2 regions of the Kitasatospora sp. NPDC127121 genome follow, and region 1 is predicted to be linked to the other one. Evidence: predicted binding sites of a transcription regulator. Region 1 holds the regulator's gene; the other holds the start of a gene.

Region 1 (4,346 bases):
CCCGGCTACCGCATCGGCGAGCGGATCATCCGCCCCGCCATGGTCGCCGTCGCGGAGCCCCAGCCGGGCACCCAGACCACGGCCGCGCCCGACGGCGAGGCGAAGTCCGGGGACGCGGACAAGTCCGACGGTGGTTCGGACAGCTGACAACCTGTGACAGCTGACAACCAGTGCGCTGCGGAGTCGTACGCCGGCCAGAACGGCGGCCGACTCCGCAGCGCGCTGTCAACAGCGCCCGGTGGAGCGGCTGTTGACAGCGCAGCGAGGATGGACATCGGGAGGTGGCGGCAGCTATGAGCAAGCGCAGCGAGCGAATCGTTGAAAGGCGCGTGTTGCGCGGAGCGGCTGCCGAGCGGAGCGAGGTGGACGCATGAGTGGCAAGGACTACGTGGAGAAGGACTACTACAAGGTCCTCGGCGTGCCCAAGGACGCCACCGCCGCCGAGATCAAGAAGACCTACCGCAAGCTCGCGCGCGAGTTCCACCCGGACGCCAACAAGGGCGACGCCAAGGCCGAGGACCGCTTCAAGGACATCTCCGAGGCCTACGACGTCCTGTCCGACGAGAAGCGCCGCAAGGAGTACGACGAGGCCCGCAGCCTCTTCGCCAACGGCGGCTTCCGGGCCGGCGGCCCCGGCCAGGGCAACGGCAGCTACAGCTTCGACTTCGGCGACCTCTTCAGCGGCAGCCAGAACACCGGCAGCGGCGGGCTCGGCGACGTCTTCGGCGGACTCTTCAACCGCAGCGGCGGCCGGCAGGCCCAGCCCCGGCGCGGCGCCGACGTCGAGACCGAGGTGACCCTCGCCTTCGACGAGGCCGTCGACGGTGCGACCGTCCCGCTGCGGATGACCAGCCAGGCCCCCTGCCGCACCTGCAACGGCACCGGCGCCAAGTCCGGCACCACCCCGCGGGTCTGCCCGACCTGCGTCGGCGCCGGCACCGTCAGCCGCGGCCAGGGCGCGTTCGCGCTCTCCGAGCCGTGCAAGGACTGCCGCGGGCGCGGCATGATCGTCGACGACCCGTGCGTCGACTGCCACGGCAGCGGCCGGGCCAGCTCCGCCCACACCATGCAGGTCCGCATCCCGGCCGGCGTCCAGGACGCCCAGCGCATCCGGCTCAAGGGCAAGGGCGCCCAGGGCGAACGCGGCGGACAGCCCGGCGACCTCTACGTCACCGTGCACGTCGACCCGCACCCCGTCTTCGGGCGCAAGGGGGACAACCTCACCGTCACCGTCCCCGTCACCTTCCCCGAAGCCACCCTCGGCGCCACCATCGAGGTGCCCACGCTGAACGGGCCGGCCGTGAAGCTGAAGCTGCCCCCCGGCAGTGCCAACGGCCTCACCATGCGCGCCCGCGGCAAGGGCGCCACCCGCAAGGACGGCACCCGCGGCGACCTCCTCGTCACCGTCGAGGTCGTGGTGCCGCGGCACATCACCGGGGACGCGCTGAACGCCCTGGAGCAGTACCGCGAGGCCACCGCCTCCGACGACCCGCGAGCCGCCCTGTTCCGGGCGGCGAAGGGAGCGTGACGACCAGATGATCCCCAACAGTCCCATCGGCCCCGGCATCGGTGAAGGCCTGCCCGGCATCGGTGAAGGCCTGCCCGGCGTCGGCGACGGCCTGCCGGGCGACGGCCGCCGCACCCGGCGGCCCACCGCCCCGCCGCAGTACGTCCTCACCGAGGACACCCCGGTGTACGTCATCTCCGTCGCCGCCGAGCTCTCCGGCCTGCACCCGCAGACCCTCCGCCAGTACGACCGCCTCGGTCTGGTCAGCCCCGACCGCACCGCCGGCCGGGGCCGCCGCTACTCCGCGCGCGACATCCAGCAGTTGCGCGAGGTCCAACGGCTCTCCCAGGACGAGGGCATCAACCTGGCCGGCATCAAGCGGATCATCGAGCTGGAGAACCAGGTCACCGCGCTCAAGTCCCGCATCGGCGAACTGGTCGACTCCCTCGACGGCGCCACCAGCGCCCTCCAGCAGCGCGAGGCCGCCGTCCACGCCTCCTACCGCCGCGACCTCGTCCCCTACCAGCCGCCCACCCAGTCCAGCGCCCTGGTCGTCTGGCGCCCCAAGCGCTGAGACTTGGCTGAACACCTCCGGCCGCCGGCTCCCCTCCGCCCGGGGGGTGCCGGCGGCTTGATCGTGGTGAGAGAGTGCTGTCGAACAAATCTGGCCGCCCTCACCGATGCCACCCGATCTGGCATGCTGCACTGCGATTCCGGTATTGGTGCCCGGCAGGTAGTGCAGACACGGCCACGGCAAGGAGCCCGCAGATGAGTGGACGAGAACAGCCCGGTACCGCCGCGATTGGGCCCTCCGTCCTCTCGAAAGAAGCGCGGGAGTTGTATCTGGCGGTCATCCGCGAGAACGGGCGGTTTCCGAAGGACTCCGACCTCGCCAAGGCGGGTGGGGCCCAGGAGGAGTTGGTGGCGATAGGCCTTCTGGTCGCCGACACCGACGAACCCGGTGTCCTCGTCGCGGTCGACCCTCAGCAGCTGTCCGAGAGCCTCTCCGTGACCTGGCAGCGCCAGGCACTCGACCTGCTCACCCGCGCGTCGGCCCTCGCCACCGATCTCCACGACCTGACGGCCGCCTACCACTCACCGGAGCAGGCCGGCGGCGCGATCGAGTACGTGCGGGGAAAGGTGCTGATCAACCAGCGGGTGCAGCAGATCGTCGCCAGCGCCTCGGAGGAGATCCTCGCCGCCCAACCCGGCGGGCCGCGCCCGTCCGAGGCGCTCACCAGCATCCTCGCCCGCGACCTCGAAGCCCTCCGCCTGGGCATCACGCTCAGGACGATCTACCACCCGAGCACCCGGTACCACGCTCCCACCAGGGAGTACGTGGCCACGATAACCAAGGCCGGCGGACGGTTCCGGACGCTGGAGGAGCCCTACACGCGATTGATCGTCATCGATCGCCGAATCGCGGTCATCCCCATCGCCGAGGACCTCAATCTGGCCGCCTTCGTGCACGATCGGGCCGTCATCAGCTACCTGATCAGCGAGATCTTCGAGCGGAACTGGAGCCGGGCGCTGGACTTCGACGGCGCGCGCGCCGTTCCGCAGCAGGTGGTCTCCGGGATGCGGCAGACGATCATCGACCTCATGCTCGAAGGCGTGAACCACCGGGTGATCGCCCGCAGACTCGGCATCAGCGAACGGACGCTCGCGCGGCACCTGGCCGAGATGCGCGACGAGCACAATGTCGAGTCGCTGTTCCAACTCGGGTACGCATTGGCCCGGAACAGCATTCCGACCGACTCCGACAGCTATCACTGACCAAGCGTCGCGGCGGTCTCAGTTCCAGATCGTGTCATTGGCCAGCGCCATGGTCTGAGGCGCTGCCGCATCGTGGGAAACCCCGATGTTCCAGATCGTGTCGTCAGCCGGGCTCGAACCGCTCCCGATGAAAAGCGCCAGACCCACAACGACTGGAACCAGGACAAATCGCACCACCCGGCGTATCCGAGACATGGTGCCCCCTCTCTTTGTTTAAGACTTGGCGCGGGTACCCAGCCATTGTTTCGAACAACCTGCCACATAATGCCGCAAGCCCATGCCGGAAGCCAGGGGGCCTGCTACCCCAGTGCGTCATCTCTCTGCCAGGCATCGAGATGACACCACGGCTCTGTGGACGGTGGCGACGGTCGACAGAGACGATCAGTGCACTCCCCAACCCCTCTCGCGGGAGGGGGAAGACGGGGACACCACAAACAACATGTCCATGACTAGTTCGTTTCGACCACAACGAATGCACAGCAGCATTCCGATAGTCACCACCCAACGGGGCGATCGGCCTGGTTGGCACCTATCCCCGGAGTCGACAATGAGTGAGCCCTACCTGCGAGAGCACGCCGGACAGACCCCCGAGGGCCGGCGTGCGCGTGTGTTCCTGGCCGCGCCGCTGATGCGGCTGACCGGGCCCGCGGACAGTGTGGTGACGCTCGCCAGCCGGACGCGGCTGACGACGCTCCGCACCACCCTGCTCCGCAGCGGTGCCGCCGTGTACAGCGCGCACCACAGTGATGCCTGGACCGTCGCCGGGCAGGCGCCGGAGCCCCGGGTGCCGTCCGACTTCCGGGCCCTGCAGTCCGCGGACCTCGTGTTCGCCTACGTCGGGGCGCCGCTGTCGGCCGGGGTGAGCCTGGAGCTGGGGTGGGCGTCGGCGCTGCGGAAGCCGATCGTCCTCCTCGTCGACGAGGCCATCACGCACAACCCGCTGATCGCCACCATCGAGCAGGTCGCCCCCGTTCTGCCGCTGGTCTTCGACGACACCTGGTCGCAGGAGGCCCTCAACCACACCGTGGAGACCGCGCTCGACTGGGCCGGCATGGCGCTGTCC
Region 2 (4,346 bases), on a different contig from region 1:
GGTGCCGCACCAGGAACGGACGCAGCCGGGCCGGCACCCGGGCCAGGGCGCGCTGCGTGGGGGACGGCATCTCCGCAGTGTGGCACGCGCAGACGCCGTCCTCCCGTCGATCCTCCCGCCGACCCGGCGCGGCCGGGTCAGGCCGCCGCGGCCAGGACCTTGGCCGGCTCCAGGGCCAGCTCCAGCACCTCCCGCACGTCCGCCACCGGGTGCACGGTGAGCCGCTCCAGCACCTCGGCCGGGACGTCGTCCAGGTCGGCCTCGTTGCGCTTGGGGATGATCACCGTGGTGACGCCGGCCCGGTCGGCGGCGAGCAGCTTCTGCTTCACCCCGCCGATCGGCAGCACCCGCCCGGTCAGCGACACCTCGCCGGTCATCGCCAGGTCGGTGCGGACCTTGCGGCCGGACAGCAGCGAGGCGAGCGCCGTGGTCATGGTGATGCCGGCGCTCGGCCCGTCCTTGGGGACGGCCCCGGCGGGGACGTGCAGGTGCACGCCGCGGTCGCGCAGCGAGGTGACCGGCAGCTCCAGTTCGGCGCCGCGCGAGCGCAGGTAGGAGAGCGCGATGTGCGCGGACTCCTTCATCACGTCGCCCAGCTGCCCGGTGAGGGTGAGCCCGGTGCCGCCGGTCTCGGCGTCGGCGAGCGAGGCCTCGATGTAGAGGACGTCACCGCCTGCGCCGGTCACGGCGAGGCCGGTGGCCACGCCGGGGACGGCGGTGCGCCGCTCGGCCGGCGCCTGGGCGGCCTCCGGCACGTGGTGGGGCCGGCCGATCAGGGCGCGCAGGTCGTCCGGGCCGATCGCGGCGGGCAGTTCGCGCTCGCCGAGCTCGGCCTGGGCGGCGATCCTGCGCAGCACCCGGGCGATCGAGCGCTCCAGGTTCCGCACGCCGGCCTCCCGGGTGTACTCCCCGGCCAGTCGGCGCAGCGCCGCCTCGTCGACGCTGGCCTGCTCGCCGCCCAGTCCGGCCTTCTCGCGCTGGCGCGGGAGCAGGTGGTCGCGGGCGATGACGACCTTCTCGTCCTCGGTGTAGCCGTCGAGGCGGACGAGCTCCATCCGGTCGAGCAGCGCCTCGGGGATGGCCTCCAGCACGTTGGCGGTGGCGAGGAAGACGACGTCCGAGAGGTCGAGCTCGACCTCCAGGTAGTGGTCCCGGAAGGTGTGGTTCTGCGCCGGGTCCAGCACCTCCAGGAGGGCGGCGGCCGGGTCGCCCCGGTAGTCGGAGCCGACCTTGTCGATCTCGTCGAGCAGGACGACCGGGTTCATCGAGCCGGCCTCCTTGATCGCCCGCACGAGCCGGCCGGGCTGCGCGCCGACGTAGGTGCGCCGGTGGCCGCGGATCTCGGCCTCGTCCCGGACGCCGCCGAGCGCGACCCGGACGAAGGTGCGGCCCATGGCGCGGGCCACGCTCTCGCCGAGCGAGGTCTTGCCGACGCCGGGCGGGCCGACGAGTGCCAGCACCGCGCCTCCGCGCCGGCCGCCGACCAGTCCGAGCCCCTGGTCGGCCCGGCGCTTGCGCACCGCGAGGTACTCGACGATGCGGTCCTTCACGTCGGCGAGGCCGGCGTGGTCGGCGTCCAGCACGGCGCGGGCGCCGGCGATGTCGTACGCGTCCTCGGTGCGCTCGTTCCAGGGCAGCTCCAGGACGGTGTCCAGCCAGGTGCGGATCCAGGGGCCCTCGGGGGACTGCTCGGAGGCCCGCTCCAGCTTGTCGACCTCCTTGAGGGCCGCGTCGCGGACCTTCTCGGGCAGGTCGGCGGCCTCGACCCGGGCGCGGTAGTCGCCCTCCTCGTCGGCCGGGTCGCCGTTGAGCTCGGCCAGTTCCTTGCGGACGGCCTCCAGCTGGCGGCGGAGCAGGAACTCCTTCTGCTGCTTGGCGACGCCCTCCTCGACGTCCTTGCGGATGGTGTCGTTGACCTCCTCCTCGGCGAGGTGGTCGCGCAGCAGGGTCAGCGCGTACTCCAGGCGGGCGACCTGGTCGGCCTCCAGCAGCACCTTGAGCTTCTGCTCGGCGGTGGCGAAGGGCGCGTAGCCGATGTTGTCGGCGAGCTCGCCGACGCCCTCGATCTGGGCCACCCGGTCGACGATCTGCCAGGCGCCGCGCCTGCGCAGCCACTGGGTGGACAGCGCCTTGTACTCCTTGACCAGCTCGGCGGCCCGGCCGGCCGCCGGGGTGTCCACCGAGGACTCCCGGAAGGGCGTGGTCTCCACCCAGAGGGCGGCGCCGGGGCCGGTGGTGCCGGCCCCGATGCGGACCCGGCGCACGGCGCGCACCAGCGCGGCCGGCTCCCCGTCGGCCAGCCGGCCGACCTGCTCGACGGTGGCCAGGGTGCCGACCGCCGCGTACGAGCCGTCCACCCGCGGGACCAGCAGGACCTGCGGCTTGCCGGTGCCGGTGGCCGCCGCGCGGGCGGCCTCGACCGCGGCGCGCACCTCGGTGTCCTTCAGGTCCAGCGGGACGACCATGCCCGGCAGGACGACCTCGTCGTCGAGCGGCAGCACGGGCAGGGTGAGCGGTGTGGACGTCGATGCCATGATCTCTCCCCAGTCAGTGAAGTTGAGTCGACCTGACTAAGGCCTGGCGTGCGCCGGATGTTCCCGGGGCGGTGTTCGCCGTGAGCGAACAGGAGGAGGGTGCGGAGCGAACGGAGGGAGGGCGCGGGAAGCGCCGTCAAAAGCACGTAAGAGCGGCACCCGGAAGGGTCAGCGCACGTCCAGGACCGGAGCGCCGCCCGGCGCGGGCGAGGAGCCCGCGGCCGGCGCCTCGACCCGGCGCGTCCGCGGCTTCGGCCGCGGCCGTCGGGCCTGGGCCCGGCGCAGCCAGCGCCACAGCGCCACCCCGGTGAGCACCGCGGCGGGGTGCCCCACGGCGGTGACCAGGTCCCGCTCGGTGAGGATCTGCTCGGCGATCAGCAGCCCGGCGCCACCGAGCGCGACCAGCCGCCCGCGCCACGGCAGCAGCCCGGCCACCGCACCCAGGCAGGTGAGCACGCCGTAGCTGACGCCGATGTCCAGGTAGTCCAGCGCCGCGGTCTCCATCCGCCCGGTCTCCACCGCGGTGATCACCACGCCCTGGGACAGCAGCGTGGCCGTGACGTGCCCGATCGCGAAGACCGCCGCCGCCCGGGCGGGACCGATCCGGCGCTCCAGCGGCGCGAGGGTGACGGCGAATCCCCACAGGTAGGGCATCCACACCTCGCCGGCCACCCAGAAACCGCTGAGCAGCAGCGCGCGCAGGGGGTGCTGCAGAAGGTTGTGGCCGTCGGAACTGGAGGCCTCCTGCAGCCGCTGCACGAGTTCCGGATCGGCGAGTTTGGCAAAGGTCGTGGTGGCGCCCACCACGGCGAGATAGCCGAGGGTGAAGGGGTTTCGCCGGGGTGTCGGCACCCGCGCCAGCAGCCACTCGACGACGCCGGTGCGCAGACCGTGCCGGAGCATGCCGTACGGCGGGCCGGCGGGCGACGCCCCGACCCGTCCGGCACCTCGCCGCAGTCCAGCCATGCCGCCCTCCGCTCCACGCCGGCAGCCACCGGCCCCTCACCAGGTGCCCAACGTACCGGCGCGCGCCGCGGATCCCGCCCTGCGGGGCGTTGTCGTGGCCACGTTACGTCGAGGTTCTGAGAGGCATCTGAGAAAAGCCGGTGAAGACCGTCAGGAAACCGGTCGACCGGATTCCTGATATTGGTCCAGACCTTCTTCCGGCGGGCGCACCGGCAGGGGCTCTGACCGGCGACTTGGCGTCAACTCGACTGCATACGTACCGTTACGCAGAGAAAAATCGCCGGGTAAGGTATCGGCCCGTGCCCACTCGTGCAGTGGGCTCCGAGGGCGGCCCGACAGCCGGCCCACGGGCCGGAAACGTCCGGTCCACCTGCCGGGAGGCATCCGCTGTCCGTACGCTGCGAAGTGCGCGGGAGAAGTGGGCGGGCGACAATCCGCCCGCCGACCCGCACGCACGACGGGACGGCGGACCCGGCACAGTCCACGACGGAACAAGACTACGAGCGGAGCCCGCCATCCCCACAGGTGGCCGGCCCGCAGCCCTGGGGGCGGTGGCGTGACCGTGACAGAACTTCAGCAGGACAACAACCACAGCGGCGGCACGGTGAGCAGCCAACGCAGAGTGCTGGTGGTGGAGGACGAGCCGACGATCGCGGAGTCGATCGCGGCCCGGCTGGGCGCGGAGGGCTTCAAGGTCGCCGTGGCCCACGACGGGCCGGGCGCGGTCGACGGCTTCCACACCTGGCAGCCGGACCTGGTGGTCCTCGACATCATGCTGCCCGGCTTCGACGGCCTTGAGGTGTGCCGCCGGATCCAGGCGCAGCGCCCGGTGCCGGTGCTGATGCT

The links. Region 1 encodes HspR, which represses chaperone genes until heat shock. Its sites were predicted from a motif close to TTGAGNNNNNNNNNCTCAA; they were not measured.
Region 2: the regulator HspR is predicted to act here: its motif matches at 2,557-2,575, upstream of lon (endopeptidase La).

Annotation. Positions count from the first base shown of each region.
Region 1 is NZ_JBHXTQ010000024.1:8,718-13,063, forward strand. Features, by position in the region: gene grpE (nucleotide exchange factor GrpE) at 1-147, shown strand, start outside; gene dnaJ (molecular chaperone DnaJ) at 371-1,528, shown strand; gene ACFVHI_RS14695 (heat shock protein transcriptional repressor HspR) at 1,536-2,081, shown strand; gene ACFVHI_RS14700 (hypothetical protein) at 2,276-3,283, shown strand; gene ACFVHI_RS14705 (hypothetical protein) at 3,831-4,346, shown strand, end outside.
Region 2 is NZ_JBHXTQ010000009.1:133,009-137,354, forward strand. Features, by position in the region: gene ACFVHI_RS08025 (GtrA family protein) at 1-70, opposite strand, end outside; gene lon (endopeptidase La) at 138-2,534, opposite strand; gene ACFVHI_RS08035 (rhomboid-like protein) at 2,703-3,500, opposite strand; gene ACFVHI_RS08040 (response regulator transcription factor) at 4,063-4,346, shown strand, end outside.